Regions from separate parts of the Paenibacillus sp. FSL R5-0744 genome, predicted to be linked through region 1. Evidence: a T-box and tRNA genes for the amino acid it is inferred to sense, from the RefSeq annotation. Region 1 holds a T-box; the other holds one or more tRNA genes.
The links. The T-box of region 1 lies ahead of trpS (tryptophan--tRNA ligase). A T-box ahead of a tRNA ligase gene usually reads a tRNA of that ligase, here a tRNA-Trp.
Positions count from the first base shown of each region.

Region 1 (9,931 bases):
CGCAGGCCGAAGCCATAACCAGCATAGTACCGAGCAGAGTCAGAACTAATCTGCCGTAATGAACATCCCAACCCGAGGCCAACCAATATCCCGCAAAGGCGGCAATAAGGTTAGATCGGATAATACCGGGTTTTGTTACAGCAATGAAATCACGCCAGCTAGCACCTTCCGGTGGAGATTTTGCAGACATGGCTGCAGAGTCGGAAGAAGCTTGAAATGTTATATGATTGTCCACACCTAATGATCCTCCTTCTAAACGAACATGTAACGTTCTAACCGAAGTTTTTTTAACTTCGCTGTTAACTTTATCATAACAAACCCGTGAAGACTTTGACAGTCATGGAACAGTAAGTTCATGAATTCGACAATTACGTGACAATATTTATTTTGTATTTATTTCAATCCCCTTAATAACCAGGGCTGTATTTGGGTAATTATTAAATAGAGAACTTCCGAACAACAAAGGAGAACTGACCAATGGATACTGCTACACATTTAGTTATGGGCCTAGGCTTAGCCGGGCTTTCCTTCGTTGATCCCATCGTTGCTTCTGATCCGAAACTGGCCGGGGCTGTTATGCTGGCAACAGTGCTCGCCTCTCAGGCTCCTGATGCCGATACTGCGCTACGACTGAAGGACAATGCAATGTATATTCGAAATCACCGAGGAATCACACATTCCCTACCCTTTCTAATTCTGTGGCCCGCGCTGATTTCCTTCGTGTTAGGCCCCTTATTTGGTTTTACTGATTTACAAGCTCTAAGCCATATTGCGCTCTGGAGCTTCATTGGTGTAGGTGTTCACGTATTTTCTGATCTATTTAATACCTATGGCACTCAGGCTGCACGTCCATTCACGGAGAAATGGATTGCATGGAACATCATCCACATTTTTGATCCATTTATATTTGGTAGCCATATCGCAGCCATCCTTCTCTGGATCACCGGGATCATTCCACCGCAACCTTTATTTATTACACTGTATGCCTGTACTATTCTTTATTATATTTGGAGAACCGTCGTTCACGCACGTCTCACGCGTAATATTAAGCTTGAGGATTTACATCATAGTGCCGGCGAACGTTATATTGTAATCCCTACAATTTCACTAAAGCGCTGGAACGTAGTCAAGGTGAAAAAAGATGGCAGCTATGATGTTGGGCAGTTAGTCAATAACCGACTGGAATGGTTCAAACATGCTGTATGCTCGACTCATCCTGCTGTGGAGATTTCCAAGTCGCACCCTGATATTCAGTCCTTTCTATACTTCACCTCTTATGCAGTAGCCGAAGTCGAGGAACTCCCTTCAGGATATATGGTGCGCTGGGGGGACGTACGTTATTTACATCGCAAACAATACCCGTTTGTGGCTGTATTAGTGATGGACAATCAATATCGACCTTTAAATACTTATGTAGGTTGGCTTAGCAGCGAGAAGCTCGACAAACGATTTTCCATTGACCCTGGTTCTTTACGATGAAACTGTAGACTTACGCAGAGATCTATTCTATAATCACAAAAAATCCCGGAGTATTATTATCATACTCCGGGATTCATTTTAGCAGACATAGAAAGGAAGGCTCTCTTAATGGGTAAAGGACTTTCACTTTGGTTCGCTTGTTCTTCTATTCTTATTCTTACTGCCGCTTCAATCGCGATCAGTTATAGCTTTTGGTTGGCACTTCTGCTCGGGTTTCTCTGTGTCATGAATATTGGCTGGGGATTTATCCTCAAGGCCAAGATCAGACGCAAACAGGAAAGCCTAAGCGCTGATTAGATTAACGAGCTGGCAGAAATCCCATCCGCTCTTTAACTCCATTCAACGTCTCAGTTGCAACAATACGTGCACGACCAGCACCTTCAGCAAGAATATCTGTAATCGCACCCGAGCTACGAATTTCATTATATCTTTGTTGTAAAGGCTCAAGCGTAGATACAACCACTTCAGCAAGATCTTTCTTAAAGCCGCCATACATTTGCCCTTCATAACGATCGGCAATTTGCTGGAGTGTCATTCCAGAACATTCGGAATAAATACTCATCAAATTACTAATCTCTGGCTTATTAGCTGGATCAAAAATTACTTCACGTCCTGAATCAGTCGTTGCACGGCTGATTTTTTTACGGATTACGTCCGGTGAATCTAACAGAGCAATGTAGCTGCCTGCGTTAGGATTGCTCTTGCTCATTTTTTTGGTGCCATCATCCAGAGACATAATACGTGCACCCACCTCTGGAATGTACGGCTCCGGAATGGTAAAGAATTCGCCAAAACGATTATTGAAGCGACCAGCTAAATCACGAGTCAGCTCCAAATGTTGTTTTTGATCTTCTCCAACTGGCACAAGATCCGCATTATAAACAAGAATATCTGCTGCCATCAAGGAAGGATAGACGAATAAACCAGCGCCAACAGAATCTTTACCTGATGATTTATCTTTAAACTGGGTCATACGCTCCAGCTCGCCCATTGCTGTAAGTGTCGTCATGATCCAACCCAGTTCAGCGTGTTGTGGCACATGCGACTGCATATAGACATTAGAACGTGCAGGATCAATTCCTGCTGCAATAAAGAGGGCCGCTACGGATTCTGACTGTTCACGCAGTGCCGCAGGATCTTGTGCTACAGTGATTGCATGCATATCGACAACCATAAAGAAACATTGATGATCATCTTGCAGCTTCACAAAATTTTTCAGTGCTCCAATGTAGTTCCCCAATGTAAGTGAACCGCTTGGCTGAATGCCTGACATTACTTTTTTCATAATATAGACCTCCGTTTGATGTCATTTCTAAGTTTCCGAGAACGCAAAAAAAGCCTCATCCGCAAGGGACGTGAGACCGTGGTGCCACCCTTATTCGCTGCTTAATCTTGTTTGGACAAGAAAAAACAGCCTTAGTCTTCCGTTAACGGGGAAGATCCGGCCGGTCTACTAGGGCATTTAGCTCCCGTTCAAGCTCGGCGCTCAGGGGTCCATTCATCAGGTTTGTCCTACCGGTTCGCATCAACCACCGGCTTTCTGAAGGTGCAATACCTGCCTACTTGTCCCCGTCATCACATTATCATCATAAATTAATGCCTTCATCATAGAACCATAAAGAGAAGTTGTCAAATCACTTAACCACTACCGTATAAATCTGTTATGATAAGGTTATCCATGTTCTATTCGATTACAGTTACGATAAAGGAGCATATCTCATGAAACAGGTGACCAAAGGGCAGTGGGGCGGTTATGATACTTATATTTTGCACAGCCGTGAACTGGAAGTCACGCTTTTGCCGCGACTAGGAAATAACGTGATTTCATTGTTTGATGTCAAGAAACAACGGGAAATTCTACGGCGGCCTGATGAAAGCGATCAAGCTTTCTTTATGCAAAAACCTTACCATTTTGGCATGCCGCTATTAATTCCACCCGGAAGAATTCGTAAGGGCCAATTTCAATTCGAGGGTACAAGTTATCAATTTGACCAGAATACCGCTAATGACAATCATATTCATGGTCTACACCGAACTCAGGCCTGGTGTGTCAGCGATATTGAAGAAGATGAGGATGGTTGCGCGGTCACTACTGAATTCCGAACGGAAGATGATCCACACTGGATGGAGCAATTCCCTATCCCACTTAAATTCGAAATGACGTTTAGGCTTCAGGAAGCCCGATTTACCCAAACTTTAAAGGTTACAAATCTTGGAGATCATCGAATTCCTTTTGGGATCGGTTATCACACCTGGTTTATGATTGATGGAGAACCTGAGCGCTGGAATCTTAAGCTCCCAGTAAATAGTATTTATGAACTGAACGATGAATTGCTCCCTAGCGGCAATCTGATTCCACTTGGTGATCTGGAAGCCTTGAACACCGGAATGAACATGCAGGGAACTAATTTTGATACTGCTCTACGTATTGGAGAAAAACAGCCTGTAGAAGCCTTATTATTACGTGATGATGGTTATGGCCTTCGTTATACTGCTGACGAGAATCTATTCCGTCACTGGGTGCTATATACCAAAGGACCGGCTGATCAATTTCTGTGTATTGAGCCCTATACCTGGCTCGCGAATGCACCGAATGTATCCGAGGATGCTTCCTTCACAGGTCTTTTAACGGTAGAACCCGGTCAAAGTCAGAATCTATCCACCGTGCTGGAAATGATCTATCCTGAGATTTAAAGCAGATATACATTATATCGGTCTTGCCTTGCGATTACGTAAGGGAAGACCGATTTTTTTGTGTAATCCCTAGTAATAAAGGATTTCTATCCTCACTTTTATTTCACTAATAATTACCATCCTTAAAACCTTTCGAAGTGATGCATGAATTAACCTCTTAGCGCTCATACTATCTTCACAACGGGCGAAGGAGGTGACACACATGGGTCAAGCAGGTCAAGGTCGTAGCAGCCGTTCCAATAACCTGGTCGTTCCTCAAGCAACTGCGGCATTGCAACAGTTGAAATATGAAGCAGCACAGGAGCTTGGAGTAACGATCCCAGCTGACGGTTATTACGGGAACTACACTTCTCGCGAAACTGGTTCTCTGGGCGGTTACATCACTAAACGTCTAGTACAACTGGCAGAACAACAACTGTCTGGTCGTCAGTAACAACGTTATCTTAAGTGTTTTATCCGGCTAGGGCGATATCAAACATAAAGCCTAAAGCCGAGTAGCTTTTGAGCCCTCTCACACTTCTTTCTGAAGCTGTGGGAGGGTTTTTGATTTTCACAATTATTGAAATTTTATGTAAACAACGCTTAACCAAAAAACTGTTCGGAACTTTCAGCATAGGCATTACGAGGCGATCGAATCATTAGATTCGCCATATTATAATTGGACTCCAACGTAGCATCTACAATCACCATTCCCTGTCTAATGGCGAATTCATAAGAAATCTCACCATGCGTCCAACGCCGCTTGTATTTCAGGCTTTCCAGCGCCATTAGTCGAAAAGAAGACTGTTGTCCATCTGTCATCCCTTCTTTTGCATCAGTGAATCCCCCGCTTCGCCCAGAAAGAGGATTATGTCGTATCCCGAATTTTCCGATCATGTTATTTCGTATTTGCACAAAAACCGTACCAGAAGTTAATCCCGATAATTCTTCCTGCAGCTCCTTAAACACCATATCCATCTGTCTCGCTAATGATAGTTGTTCCGTCTTAAGCATTACTTCTCCTCCTAAAAGTTTTGTGAGCATAGCTTGATTTGAGTGCACTTCGCAGAACCGACTTCGTAAGCGCTTGCTTATTTTTGTGAGTTCAGCCAAGTGGTACTCTAGCGTGCCTTATATAAGGCTTAAGACTCATTATAGGTTACTAACAAATGGCAAACAACATTATTCGGCAAAATTGGGTTATTATCCCTATAGATGCGCGAAATCCATAGATTAATCGCATATTTCTTTTTATAAATCGTGATTTTTCGACATTTTATCATTAAAAAAAGCCCCTGTATCAGGGGCTTTTGCGTGTTCATGCTGAAAAATTGTTGTTTTTTCTACCGCTAAATTTGTCTTAGTTTAGACTTTTTCAAACTAATTGCTCCGTCATCTCCAAGAACTCATTAATGTCAGCTACAATCAGATCTGTAGCGCCTTGCCAGAAGTCCGGCTTCGTAAGATCCACACCCAGATGCTTAAGTACCAAATCCTCTAAAGTCATCACACCAGTATCTTGCAACAAGCTATCATATTTGTCTGCAAAGGACGCTCCTTCTTGCAGAGCCAGTCGATACAAGCCTGTGCTGAACATGTAGCCAACGGTGTAAGGGAAGTTATAGAACGGCACATCTGTGATATAAAAATGCAGTTTAGAAGCCCAGAAATGAGGATGGTATTCCGAAAGCACCCCACAGAAGGCTTCCTTCTGTGCTTCCACCATCAATTCAGACAGCTCTTCAGCATTTACAAGGCCTTCCTTACGTTTCTCATAAAAACGAGTCTCGAATAAGAACCGAGCGTGAATGTTCATAAAGAAGGCTACGCTGTTTTGAATTTTCGTTTCAAGCAACGCCAGTTTCTCTTCAGCGTTGCTAGCGGCTTTAACCTGAGCGTCAGATACAATGACCTCTGCGAAGGTTGAAGCAGTCTCTGCAACGTTCATAGCGTAGTTCTGATTAAATACAGGTTGATCATCCAGCAAGTAAGAATGATAAGCATGTCCCAGCTCATGTGCCAAGGTTGAAACATTGGAAGTTGTACCGCTATAAGTCATGAAAATCCGCGATTCCTTACTCTCAGGGAAGGATGTACAGAAACCTCCAGGACGTTTTCCCGGACGATCCTCAACCTCAATCCAGTTATTATCAAAAGCACGCTCTGCAAACTCTGCCATCTTCGGACTAAATTTGCGGAACTGGGTAACGATATCTTTAGCGGCCTGATCATATGGGATTTTACCTGAAGATTTACCCACTGGCGCTTCGACATCTACCCAAGAAAGAGCATCCAGTCCAAGCAGCTTAGCTTTACGCTGAAGATAGGTCACGAGTGCAGGCTTGCTATTCGTAATCACGTCCCACATCGCATTCAAAGTATCTTGTGACATGCGATTGATGCTCAGCGGATCTTTCAGAATATCTTCCCAACCTCTTCCTTTATAGAGCTTCAGACGGAAGCCCGCTAAGTGATTCAAGGTATCCGCACAGTTATCTGCTGCTTCGGTCCATGCTTCTTCCCATTTATGGAACATGGATTGACGTACTTTCGGATCTGGATCATCCAGCTTGTTAAAAGCTTGACCTGCGGAGAGGAGCTTTGTTCCTTCTTCATCCTCAAATGGGATCTTAATCGAGCTTACAATCGTATCATAGTGCCCGCTCCATCCATGATATCCGTCAACGGCTAGTTCTAGCGCTAAGCTTTCCAACTCTGGGCTCATCTTCTCACGGGCCAAGTCACGGCTCTCGCTAAGCACGAACGTTAATGGAGCAATCTCCGGACGTGCCATCCACTCTGCCCATACCTTGTCTGTAGTCTGACGAAGCACGTTACTGAATTGTGAGCTAATGCCTTCGAATCCGGCACGCATACTTGTCACTCGAGCCGCCAGTCTTACCGCGACTTTGTCCATTTGATTTTGAGCGCCCAGACAGTCTGCGAAGGAAGAGACCTCCACAAGTCTTCCTGAACAGCTCTGAAGCAGTTCTATAACCTCGTCCAGCGCCTTTGTAGACTCAACATCCGTTGGAGCTACAGCATTCTTCACCAGACCCTGTAAGGCTGCAATATCTTGTTCAAGATTCTTTAAAAAGCTTTCTAACTCAGTAGAGGACGATCCTCCAGGAAATATGGAATCAAGTTCCCAAGTCAGTGATAATGGTTGTTTCATGTCTTCTCACCATTCCTTTGCTCTCATTTGGTTTTCTTTGTATTTGACTTAACACCATGGTAAAGTGAATAACGATACCGGAACATTCATAGCCGATAAACTTTAGGAGGGCATCCATATGAAGCCACTACAAATTTCACCGGAAACAGCCATAACGTTATCCAAGCAACTAGGCGTTCCACTGGAACACTTGATGCATATGCCCCAACATATTTTGCTACAAAAAATAGCTGAGCTATCCAAAAAGCAGAATTCACCGCAAGCTGAGGATGGAAATGAAGAGTCTCCTTCTGGAAAGGATTCACAATGATTCCTTTTAGTCATACCTGGCCTTATGACATTATTTTAGGCGATATGTATGTGCAGTATTGCCCTTTCTGCAACTCGGAGAATGTTCTTCTCCCTATGAAGCCAAAAGAATTGCAAATCGTTCGTGACGGCAAGAAAAAACTACTTGTCTTCCCATGTTGCAGCGCCAGTCCCACAGTTGTAGATAACGACGGAGATTACCTCCTATTCGATCGTGCAGTCCGATAAATAGAAGGTCATCTAAATCCCAATCTTACCATTTTTATAAAGCGCAGACGAGAGCATTACTCTCTTCTGCGCTTTTTGTTGTTCGTGAAGCTTTAAGAACCTGAAGGCAATCCATCGGCATCAATATCTACAGCTTCGCCGCGCATTTGCTCTCTTAGCACAACCCACTGCTCCCTGGCAGCTCGAATCATCGCAGCATCCATAATCTTCTGATCATTAATCAGGCGGGAAAACCACATTACAGCCACAGAGAACTCTCCGATGCGTCGGTTAAGTTCGCCGATAAGATACATGAGCCGGGCATCATTGCCAGCTATTCCGTCTTTTTCGTATACCTTCACATATTCAGCTAATGAATAGCGCAAAAAGCGTTGTTCCTGTTCCGTATTCCCTTGATACCGATACAACCAGGCAATGTGATGAAGCAGACTTGCAATAATTCGATCCTTATCGTTAATACTTTGAGCGCATAAAAGCGCCAGTTTATAGGTCTCAAGTGCAGTTTCCCAGCTTCGTTTATCCCCAAAGTCACGGCTCTTCCATCGTTTTCCTACCTGTTCATTAAATGCTTTTCGCTGCAGATCCGTCAGCTTGTCCGCTGAATTTTCTGTAGAGGCAAACCCACAACTCGGGCAGACACGTACAACATAATAATCCGGATTCTCGTTTTTGTAATATGCGCAAAAATCAGCATCGCGGCGGATAGCCTTTTTTAGGCTAGGGCGTACGCGAGAGGTTGAAAATTCATGTTCACAATTGCAACATTTGACCTTAATAGAATATAGGGGTATTAACTCTGGCAAGTACTCTCATTCCTTTCAGGATCAACCTGTCCCTTATTATTCCTGGGGCATGTTAACAAAATGATGTGCGGGACCTGCAAGGCGGCTAAGGACGAACGAACGTAGCGGATCTTCTACGCCGGTCTCCTCAAGCGCCTCTTTCATACACTGCAACCATTCTTCAGCACGTTCTGGAGTAATGGGAATATGCATGTGCCTTGCTCTCATCATGGGATGTCCATGCAGTTCTGAATACAATGGGCCACCGCCAAAAAACTGTGTCAGGAATTGATACTGCTTCTCCAGAACAGGAGAAATGTCTTCAGGAAATAACGGACCCAGCTGCGGATGAAGCTGCACTTTGGCATAGAACACTTCCACCAATCGATGTAGCGCCTCAGCTCCTCCTAGGTTCTCATATATACTCTCATTTGGATTCATTGAGGTTACCAGCTCTCTTCCATATTAATGAAACGTTTCTTACTTTATTATACCAAAAAAAAGCACGGCTCGGATATCCGTCGAAAGTGCCCCTAAACGGCAGAAAAAAGACGCTAAACTATAGTTTAGCGCCTGGAGGTTATTGTCAGTAGGTCCGAAATTCTTCATCACCTGAAGGGACGAGAGAGACCCGGATCACATATACAAAAGCACAAACGAGAACTCCGGCTACAACGCTCATCGCCATCACTCCATCCCATTTATTCTTGTAACAGAGGGTGCATTTCTTATTTACATAATATCATATTTCGAACGAAAAAGCACCGAATTATGTAACCGCTTCCTTTATTTTTTTTGTGCTGTTTGTCCTTCTTTTCGCATACATCTAACCATAGATCAGGAGGCGTTAATTATGACTTTTAAAAAGATTGGCGGCCCACTGCTGGGATTAACATTGGCAGGCTGTATGCTGCTGATGTTGCTTCATCCGGAGGCATCCCTTGGTGCAGCCTTACGAGGCCTGGCCATCTGGTGGGATGTGTTATTCCCCTCCCTATTTCCATTCTTCGTCATATCCGAAATCATGCTAGGCCTAGGGATCGTTCATCTCTTCGGTGCACTGCTCGATCCATTGATGCGCCCTCTTTTTGGTATACCAGGTAGCGGCGGGTTTGTCGCTGCGATGGGATATGTATCAGGATATCCTGTTGGCGCTAAATTAACCGCTAAGCTGCGGGAACAGAATCTGATTAGCAGAGTAGAGGGCGAACGATTAGTCGCTTTCACAACCTCCTCTGACCCAATCTTTCTGTTAGGTGCAGTATCCGTTGGTTTCTTTCGAGAC
Region 1 covers NZ_CP150228.1:5,787,529-5,797,459, forward strand. The annotation lists gene cyoE (heme o synthase) at 1-235, opposite strand, end outside; gene MKY19_RS25570 (metal-dependent hydrolase) at 478-1,479, shown strand; gene MKY19_RS25575 (hypothetical protein) at 1,588-1,776, shown strand; gene trpS (tryptophan--tRNA ligase) at 1,778-2,764, opposite strand; T-box leader at 2,826-3,064, opposite strand; gene MKY19_RS25585 (aldose 1-epimerase) at 3,199-4,173, shown strand; gene MKY19_RS25590 (alpha/beta-type small acid-soluble spore protein) at 4,376-4,606, shown strand; gene MKY19_RS25595 (O-methyltransferase) at 4,756-5,166, opposite strand; gene MKY19_RS25600 (M3 family oligoendopeptidase) at 5,528-7,327, opposite strand; gene MKY19_RS25605 (YycC family protein) at 7,446-7,637, shown strand; gene MKY19_RS25610 (hypothetical protein) at 7,634-7,864, shown strand; gene MKY19_RS25615 (DUF2225 domain-containing protein) at 7,957-8,667, opposite strand; gene MKY19_RS25620 (globin) at 8,704-9,087, opposite strand; gene ylbJ (sporulation integral membrane protein YlbJ) at 9,500-9,931, shown strand, end outside.

Region 2 (9,931 bases), 140 kb from region 1:
ACCCAAAACCATAAGTCCCATTCCGAGCATTGTGAGCAGTAATCCCCATGTGCGAAAAGCGTTGATCTTAGCCGTTTTAAACTTCATGAGTGTTTGCTCCTAACTAAATATAGTTGGGTTGTCCAGAAGGAACTGTCTTTCATATGTAGAATAATTATTATAACTGAATTATAACTGACTGGACGCAAATTCGCCAAATTTAATGGAGGGAAGCATGGAATTATCCAATGTAACTTTGTTGAGTGGAGAAACGTTTGAAGAAAATGTTTTAGGAGCTGTCGCTTTGCGGCAGAAAGGGAGTACTCCTTTTCAAAGCGCGCTACTTCACGATTTTGATATGGTTGTGTTAGTTTTACATGAGGAACAGGATTTAGAACATATTGTTCGCCACACCATTGCCGGTGACACACGGACCCAGTCAGTCCATATTGGCCTTTCCGCTTTGGAGCGGGCTGTCATGGCGGGAGATAATAACGAGCTCCTTACTAGTTTGATGATTGGGGAAGTGATCTGGGATCCCAAAGGAATACTAGGGGATATGCGCCGGGAGATTTTACAATTTGAAGGGCCTCTTAAGGAACGAGTTGAGTTCATGGAGTTTGCACGATTCTTGCATTTGTATGTGAAATCTAAACGGTATATAGAAGCTGGCTACATTATGGATGCATATAACTGTGTATTGATGGCTCTATATCATTGGGCAAGAATAGAAGTGAGTGAATCTGGTTCATTTCCAGAGCCGGCTGTTTGGGAGCAGGTTAAAAGTATGAACACTTCGGTCCATAAACTATATGAGGAACTAACCATCAGCACGGAGACCTTAGAGCAAAGAGTAGAGCTTGTTCTTCTAGCATGTGAATTTGGGATCATGTCCAAAATGACGGATTGTTGTGCATTGCTTTTCAATATTCTGAATAGCCGTAAGGAAGCATGGAGTATAAAAGAATTACTACAGCATTCTGGCCTGTGTCAATTAGAGGCTGAGTTGCCCCTAGTTTTACGAAAACTTGTTTCTCGTTCGCTAATCCGTGAGATTACTTTATGGGCTGACGGTCATGGGGGAGAGGGTCATGCGATCCGATATACCTTATAGATAAGAAATTAGATGCAGGATTTGCCGGTAATCTATAGATAAAATAAGTAGGGATAGGGAGAGGCTGAGCACTCTCTTTTTTGTTTGCTCGCTATTATGATGCGCTCATATTTATTCTAATAAATTTATGGTTGACTCTTTCCTAGTTCATGTGTTAAATTATAACTCGTCCCTCTGACACAGAGATGTGCTTTCGAAAACATTCGAAAGACAACCGAAAAAAGAAATTAAAAAAAAGGTTGACTAAAACGAGGACGCTGTGATATATTATAAAGGTCGCTGCTGAACAACACAACGACGAAATAAACAGCTTGATCTTTGAAAACTGAACAACGAGTGAGTAGGGAATCACGAAAGTGAAATCCAAAATTAGAGAATTAATTTTCTCGTCAGATGTTTCAAAATGAGCATATCGCTCTTTTCAATACTAATTGGAGAGTTTGATCCTGGCTCAGGACGAACGCTGGCGGCGTGCCTAATACATGCAAGTCGAGCGGAGTTACTTTGAAAGCTTGCTTTCAAAGTAACTTAGCGGCGGACGGGTGAGTAACACGTAGGCAACCTGCCCCTTAGACTGGGATAACTACCGGAAACGGTAGCTAATACCGGATAATTTCTTTTTTCTCCTGAAGAAAGAATGAAAGACGGAGCAATCTGTCACTGAGGGATGGGCCTGCGGCGCATTAGCTAGTTGGTGGGGTAACGGCCCACCAAGGCGACGATGCGTAGCCGACCTGAGAGGGTGAACGGCCACACTGGGACTGAGACACGGCCCAGACTCCTACGGGAGGCAGCAGTAGGGAATCTTCCGCAATGGACGAAAGTCTGACGGAGCAACGCCGCGTGAGTGATGAAGGTTTTCGGATCGTAAAGCTCTGTTGCCAGGGAAGAACGTCCGGTAGAGTAACTGCTATCGGAGTGACGGTACCTGAGAAGAAAGCCCCGGCTAACTACGTGCCAGCAGCCGCGGTAATACGTAGGGGGCAAGCGTTGTCCGGAATTATTGGGCGTAAAGCGCGCGCAGGCGGTCATTTAAGTCTGGTGTTTAAACCTTGGGCTCAACCTGAGGTCGCACTGGAAACTGGGTGACTTGAGTACAGAAGAGGAAAGTGGAATTCCACGTGTAGCGGTGAAATGCGTAGATATGTGGAGGAACACCAGTGGCGAAGGCGACTTTCTGGGCTGTAACTGACGCTGAGGCGCGAAAGCGTGGGGAGCAAACAGGATTAGATACCCTGGTAGTCCACGCCGTAAACGATGAGTGCTAGGTGTTAGGGGTTTCGATACCCTTGGTGCCGAAGTTAACACAGTAAGCACTCCGCCTGGGGAGTACGGTCGCAAGACTGAAACTCAAAGGAATTGACGGGGACCCGCACAAGCAGTGGAGTATGTGGTTTAATTCGAAGCAACGCGAAGAACCTTACCAGGTCTTGACATCCCTCTGAATCCACTAGAGATAGTGGCGGCCTTCGGGACAGAGGAGACAGGTGGTGCATGGTTGTCGTCAGCTCGTGTCGTGAGATGTTGGGTTAAGTCCCGCAACGAGCGCAACCCTTAACTTTAGTTGCCAGCAGGTTAAGCTGGGCACTCTAGAGTGACTGCCGGTGACAAACCGGAGGAAGGTGGGGATGACGTCAAATCATCATGCCCCTTATGACCTGGGCTACACACGTACTACAATGGCCGGTACAACGGGAAGCGAAACCGCGAGGTGAAGCCAATCCCATCAAAGCCGGTCTCAGTTCGGATTGCAGGCTGCAACTCGCCTGCATGAAGTCGGAATTGCTAGTAATCGCGGATCAGCATGCCGCGGTGAATACGTTCCCGGGTCTTGTACACACCGCCCGTCACACCACGAGAGTTTACAACACCCGAAGTCGGTGGGGTAACCCGCAAGGGAGCCAGCCGCCGAAGGTGGGGTAGATGATTGGGGTGAAGTCGTAACAAGGTAGCCGTATCGGAAGGTGCGGCTGGATCACCTCCTTTCTATGGAGAATCGTCTTCTGCAATGAAGACATTCAAATCGGAAGTTAAACTTCCACAACTCACTCGTTGCTCAGTTTTGAGAGTTTAAGCTCTCAAGTAAGACTTGATCCTTGAAAACTGGATACCGAAACGAATTTGCGTTTTAGAACATCTTTTAGCAACTTGTGCAAACAAGTAAATGTTATTAGTGAGATGATTCCAAAGAGAATGTCATTATGTGATATTTTCCTGCGGAAAAATCAAGGTTAAGCTAATAAGAGCACACGGAGGATGCCTAGGCGCCAGGAGCCGACGAAGGACGTGGCGAACAACGAAACTGCCTCGGGGAGCTGTAAGCAAGCTTTGATCCGGGGGTGTCCGAATGGGGAAACCCAGCTGTGGTAATTCGCAGTTACTCATCTCTGAACACATAGGAGATGTAGAGGCAGACCAGGGGAACTGAAACATCTAAGTACCCTGAGGAAGAGAAAACAATAGTGATTCCGTCAGTAGCGGCGAGCGAACGCGGAACAGCCTAAACCTAAGAGCTTGCTCTTAGGGGTTGTGGGACGTCTCACATGGAGTTACAAAGGAATATGGTAGGCGAAGAGGTCTGGAAAGGCCCGCGATAGAGGTAAAAGCCCTGTAGCCTAAACTGTGTTCTCTCCGAGACGGATCCCGAGTAGTGCGGGGCACGTGAAACCCCGTATGAATCCAGCAGGACCATCTGCTAAGGCTAAATACTACCTGGCGACCGATAGTGAAACAGTACCGTGAGGGAAAGGTGAAAAGCACCCCGGAAGGGGAGTGAAATAGAACCTGAAACCGTGTGCTTACAAAAAGTCAGAGCCCGATCTATGGGTGATGGCGTGCCTTTTGTAGAATGAACCGGCGAGTTACGTTTAACATGCAAGGTTAAGTCGAGAAGACGGAGCCGCAGCGAAAGCGAGTCTGAATAGGGCGACTTAGTATGTGGACGTAGACCCGAAACCGTGTGATCTACCCCTGTCCAGGGTGAAGGTGCGGTAACACGCACTGGAGGCCCGAACCCACGCATGTTGAAAAATGCGGGGATGAGGTGGGGGTAGCGGAGAAATTCCAATCGAACTCGGAGATAGCTGGTTCTCCCCGAAATAGCTTTAGGGCTAGCCTCGGTATAAGAGTAGTGGAGGTAGAGCACTGATTGGGTGCGGGGTCCGCAAGGATTACCAAGCTCAGTCAAACTCCGAATGCCATATACTTATTGCCGGGAGTCAGACAGTGAGTGCTAAGATCCATTGTCAAAAGGGAAACAGCCCAGACCATCAGCTAAGGTCCCCAAGTGTGTGTTAAGTGGGAAAGGATGTGGAGTTGCACAGACAACCAGGATGTTGGCTTAGAAGCAGCCACCATTGAAAGAGTGCGTAATAGCTCACTGGTCGAGTGACTCTGCGCCGAAAATGTAACGGGGCTAAACACACCACCGAAGCTATGGCTAGATACGTATGTATCTGGGGTAGGGGAGCGTTGTATGTGGGTTGAAGGTGTACCGTAAGGAGCGCTGGACAGCATACAAGTGAGAATGCCGGTATGAGTAACGAAAAGATCAGTGAGAATCTGATCCGCCGAAAGCCCAAGGTTTCCTGAGGAAGGCTCGTCCGCTCAGGGTAAGTCGGGACCTAAGGCGAGGCCGAAAGGCGTAGTCGAAGGACAACAGTTTGAAATTACTGTACCACCGTAATCCGCTATGAGCGATGGGGTGACGCAGGAGGGTAGTGACGCGGACTGATGGATATGTCCGTCTAAGCAGTGAGGCTGATGTGTAGGCAAATCCGCACATCATTAAGGCTGGGCTGTGATGGGGAGCGAAAATTACAGTAGCGAAGGTCATGATCTCACACTGCCAAGAAAAGCCTCTAGCCAGGAGAAGGTGCCCGTACCGCAAACCGACACAGGTAGGCGAGAAGAGAATTCTAAGGCGCGCGGAAGAACTCTCGTTAAGGAACTCGGCAAAATGACCCCGTAACTTCGGGAGAAGGGGTGCCCCGGTAGTGTGAATAGCACGAGGGGGCCGCAGTGAAAAGGCCCAAGCGACTGTTTAGCAAAAACACAGGTCTGTGCGAAGCCGCAAGGCGAAGTATACGGGCTGACGCCTGCCCGGTGCTGGAAGGTTAAGGGGAGTGGTTAGGGGTAACCCGAAGCTATGAACCGAAGCCCCAGTAAACGGCGGCCGTAACTATAACGGTCCTAAGGTAGCGAAATTCCTTGTCAGGTAAATTCTGACCCGCACGAATGGCGTAACGACTTGGGCGCTGTCTCAACGAGAGATCCGGTGAAATTTTAATACCTGTGAAGATGCAGGTTACCCGCGACAAGACGGAAAGACCCCATGGAGCTTTACTGCAGCTTGATATTGAATTTGGGTACGATCTGTACAGGATAGGTGGGAGCCGTAGAAATCGGAGCGCAAGCTTCGGTGGAGGCGCCGTTGGGATACCACCCTGATCGTATCTAGGTTCTAACCTAGTACCCTAACCGGGTACGGGGACCGTGTCAGGCGGGCAGTTTGACTGGGGCGGTCGCCTCCTAAAGAGTAACGGAGGCGTTCCAAGGTTCCCTCAGAATGGTTGGAAATCATTCGAAGAGTGCAAAGGCATAAGGGAGCTTGACTGCGAGACCTACAAGTCGAGCAGGGACGAAAGTCGGACTTAGTGATCCGGTGGTACCGCATGGAAGGGCCATCGCTCAACGGATAAAAGCTACCCTGGGGATAACAGGCTTATCTCCCCCAAGAGTCCACATCGACGGGGAGGTTTGGCACCTCGATGTCGGCTCATCGCATCCTGGGGCTGAAGTAGGTCCCAAGGGTTGGGCTGTTCGCCCATTAAAGCGGTACGCGAGCTGGGTTCAGAACGTCGTGAGACAGTTCGGTCCCTATCTGTCGTGGGCGCAGGAAATTTGAGAGGAGCTGTCCTTAGTACGAGAGGACCGGGATGGACGTACCGCTGGTGCACCAGTTGTTTCGCCAGAAGCATGGCTGGGTAGCTACGTACGGACGGGATAAGCGCTGAAAGCATCTAAGCGTGAAGCCCCCCTCAAGATGAGATTTCCCAATTAGTAAGACCCCTTGAAGACGACGAGGTAGATAGGTTGGAGGTGGAAGTGCAGTAATGCATGGAGCTGACCAATACTAATCGGTCGAGGGCTTATCCTATACTTAAAATGCAAATTCAATTCGGATTCAGTTTTCAGGCATCAAGCCTGGTATGAATATTCCCTGATAGCTCAGTTGGTAGAGCACTCGACTGTTAATCGAGTTGTCACAGGTTCGAGTCCTGTTCGGGGAGCCATATGGAGAGGTGTCCGAGTTTGGCCGAAGGAGCACGATTGGAAATCGTGTAGGCGCCACAAGCGTCTCGAGGGTTCGAATCCCTCTCTCTCCGCCACAAATTTTACTTAGTATGGCCCGTTGGTCAAGGGGTTAAGACACCTCCCTTTCACGGAGGTAACATGGGTTCGAATCCCATACGGGTCACCAAATTTTCACTTGATTTTACATAGTGGACTTTGGTACAATAACAATTGTTGTTTACGGAGGCTTAGCTCAGCTGGGAGAGCATCTGCCTTACAAGCAGAGGGTCGGGGGTTCGATCCCCTCAGCCTCCACCATATTCATTTAAGAACGACGCGGGGTGGAGCAGCCCGGTAGCTCGTCGGGCTCATAACCCGAAGGCCGCAGGTTCAAATCCTGCCCCCGCAACCAATTTTCATCAAGTAATTATATCTTTTGGAACCGTGGTGTAGTTGGCCTAACATGCCTGCCTGTCACGCAGGAGATCGCGAGTTCGAATCTCGTCGGTTCCGCCATTTTCTTGGCTCGATAGCTCAGTCGGTAGAGCAGAGGACTGAAAATCCTCGTGTCGGCGGTTCGAATCCGTCTCGAGCCACCATATAGTATACAACTTAATATGCCGGTGTAGCTCAATTGGTAGAGCAACTGACTTGTAATCAGTAGGTTGGGGGTTCAAGTCCTCTCGCCGGCACCATCTTTGGGGGATTAGCGAAGTGGCCAAACGCATCAGACTGTAAATCTGCTCACGTACGTGTTCGGTGGTTCGAATCCATCATCCCCCACCATTTTTTTTAGGGGCATAGTTTAAAGGTAGAACAACGGTCTCCAAAACCGTTGGTGTGGGTTCAATTCCTGCTGCCCCTGCCAATCTTTATCTAAAGTCTTTCTCTAAAGTTTAATATGGCGGTCGTGGCGAAGGGGTTAACGCACCGGTTTGTGGATCCGGCATTCGTGGGTTCAAGTCCCATCGGTCGCCCCATTTACTTTAAGAAGAACAGCAATAATATTAGTTTAATATGGCGATTGTGGCGAAGTGGTTAACGCACCGGATTGTGGTTCCGGCATTCGTGGGTTCGAGACCCATCAGTCGCCCCTTTTATTTTAAAATGTTATTGGGGATTAGCCAAGCGGTAAGGCAACGGACTTTGACTCCGTCACGCATAGGTTCAAATCCTATATCCCCAGCCATTTTATGCGGACGTGGCTCAGCGGTAGAGCATCGCCTTGCCAAGGCGAGGGTCGCGGGTTCGATTCCCGTCGTCCGCTCCAAAGTTTTCATATGGCGCCATAGCCAAGTGGTAAGGCAAAGCTCTGCAAAAGCTTTATCCCCAGTTCAAATCTGGGTGGCGCCTCCATTAAGTTCATATGTGCCGGCGTGGCGGAATGGCAGACGCGCTCGACTCAAAATCGAGAGGGAAACCGTGGAGGTTCGAGTCCTCTCGCCGGTATATCAAAAAGGTTTGTAAAGTCGCTTGTATAAGCAACTTTACAAACCTTTTTTCTTTGTTTTTGAGCTTTTATTCTTAAGCCGTTGAATTAGAGGCGTCTCTAATCAACGGCCTTTTTGTGTGGAGTGTTGTTTTATTGACTGCTTAGTCGGAATGCTCGTGGGGTGAGACCAATTTCACGTTTAAACATATTGCAGAATTGGGCGTCATTCACAAACCCAGCAGCAGCTGATACTTCAGAGATATGCATTTGGGTATGTTGCAAGAGAGACTTTGCATAATCCAGACGTTTCAATAGTAGATAGCGCAGAGGTGAAGAACCGAATCGTTCTTTAAATAAATGGCGGAAACGATCATAGCTGTATCCAGACATCTCAGAAAGTGTTGCGACCGATAGCTTATGGCGGTAATGCTCATTCATATAGTTTAGAACATATTGGACTCTGTCTTCCGTTGGTGATTGAAACCCAGAGGCGCTAAGAAGCCGTATCAGATGAACAGTGATTTCGCTCATTTGCAGGTTCAATAGTTCAGAGAATCCATCTTGTTTGCGCGTAAACTCTGCTTTCATTCGAAGCAAGATCTGTAGAACAGTATGGTCTTTATCATCTTCATATACGCCTTGCAAATTCTCCATATTTGGGTGATTTGAATGGAAGCCTACAAATAGTATAGTAGCATCCTCGCGATGGTTCTCGTCATGTTTATGATTGGGTGGTATCAGCGCGAATGAAGAAGAACGAAAATGATAACTTCGCGAACCTACATTGGTAGTTCCTAAGCCGTTTAAATAATAGACTAGTTCATAACATTCATGCTGGTGTGGTGGAATATAGGTATTAACCTCATGTACTGCATTTACAATATATAGAACACGATCCATGATGACCCTCCAATAATTATGTTTTAGCCGAATCGTACAAAATCATGACCGAAATCATATAATTATTTTCATTAATATTTGATATGATCGTATCAGTAAATCCGAAGATTAGCAACCTGACTGGCCATCTCGTTCGGAAATTAGTCGGATTATTCGTAAAAATTATAATTTTATCTCTTTTTTTGAGTGTATTCGTTAAAATCGTTAAAATTTTGACAATGTTACATGAAAAATGAGAGTTTCCATCTAAATCGTGAAATATACAACGGACTAAGAAGGAGAACCTCTCAAATTACTAACCAACTATAAATAGGGGGAATAGAAAAATGAAAAAGAAAGTTCTTTCTTTGTTGTTACTAGTAGTAATGGTAATGGTCACAGCCTGTGGAAATAATACGTCGAGTAATGGATCTTCCGCGAATGCAGGATCTAATGCAGCTGAAGGTGGAGCAACGGGTTCAGGGGATAAACTCAAAGTTGTACTTCTGATTCCAGGAACGCTTGGAGATAAATCTTTCTTTGACTCTGCGAATAGCGGTTTGCAAAAGGTTAAGGATGAGCTGGGTGCAGAAACAAAAGTTGTAGAAATGGGTGTCGATAAAACGAAATGGGAGCCTACGTTTAACGATATCGCAGCTGAGGACTGGGATGTTATTATTTCTGGTGGATCGGAAATTACAGAGATGTTTAATGCAACGGCTGAATTATATCCTGACAAAAAGTTCATTAACTATGATACCGATATAGATGAAGCACCAGAGAATATGTACAACATGTCTTATGCAACAAATGAAGTATCTTTTCTAGCAGGTGCTGTAGCGGCGCTAGCTACACAATCGGATATGGAAAATGCTAATCCTGAGAATGTGATCGGTTTTGTAGGCGGCATGGACATTCCAGGAATTAACGCTTTCTTGGTAGGCTACATTCAGGGCGCTCAATATGTTGATCCTGATGTGAAGGTCGCTGTATCATATGCTGGTGATTTCGTTAACCCGGCTAAAGGTAAGGAGCTTTCGCTGATTCAATATAACTCCGGTGTGGATGTTATTTTTAACGTGGCTGGGGGTACAGGTCTTGGAATCTTTGACGCAGCTAAGGAGAAGAAGAAATATGCTATCGGTGTAGACTCCGATCAGGCGATGTTGCTTAACGATACAGATAGCGAAAAAGCAAACTTGATCGTTACTTCTTCTATTAAAAAGATTGAT
Region 2 covers NZ_CP150228.1:5,928,019-5,937,949, reverse strand. The annotation lists gene MKY19_RS26205 (DUF2614 family zinc ribbon-containing protein) at 1-87, opposite strand, end outside; gene MKY19_RS26200 (nucleotidyltransferase-like protein) at 215-1,093, shown strand; rRNA gene MKY19_RS26195 (16S ribosomal RNA) at 1,522-3,079, shown strand; rRNA gene MKY19_RS26190 (23S ribosomal RNA) at 3,323-6,251, shown strand; tRNA gene MKY19_RS26185 (tRNA-Asn) at 6,312-6,387, shown strand; tRNA gene MKY19_RS26180 (tRNA-Ser) at 6,391-6,483, shown strand; tRNA gene MKY19_RS26175 (tRNA-Glu) at 6,501-6,575, shown strand; tRNA gene MKY19_RS26170 (tRNA-Val) at 6,631-6,706, shown strand; tRNA gene MKY19_RS26165 (tRNA-Met) at 6,724-6,800, shown strand; tRNA gene MKY19_RS26160 (tRNA-Asp) at 6,827-6,904, shown strand; tRNA gene MKY19_RS26155 (tRNA-Phe) at 6,912-6,987, shown strand; tRNA gene MKY19_RS26150 (tRNA-Thr) at 7,008-7,083, shown strand; tRNA gene MKY19_RS26145 (tRNA-Tyr) at 7,089-7,174, shown strand; tRNA gene MKY19_RS26140 (tRNA-Trp) at 7,183-7,256, shown strand; tRNA gene MKY19_RS26135 (tRNA-His) at 7,293-7,368, shown strand; tRNA gene MKY19_RS26130 (tRNA-His) at 7,409-7,481, shown strand; tRNA gene MKY19_RS26125 (tRNA-Gln) at 7,503-7,577, shown strand; tRNA gene MKY19_RS26120 (tRNA-Gly) at 7,584-7,658, shown strand; tRNA gene MKY19_RS26115 (tRNA-Cys) at 7,671-7,744, shown strand; tRNA gene MKY19_RS26110 (tRNA-Leu) at 7,759-7,837, shown strand; gene MKY19_RS26105 (AraC family transcriptional regulator) at 7,971-8,720, opposite strand; gene MKY19_RS26100 (BMP family ABC transporter substrate-binding protein) at 9,047-9,931, shown strand, end outside.
Region 2: it encodes a tRNA-Trp, which carries the amino acid that the T-box ahead of trpS (tryptophan--tRNA ligase) is inferred to sense. The anticodon was not compared.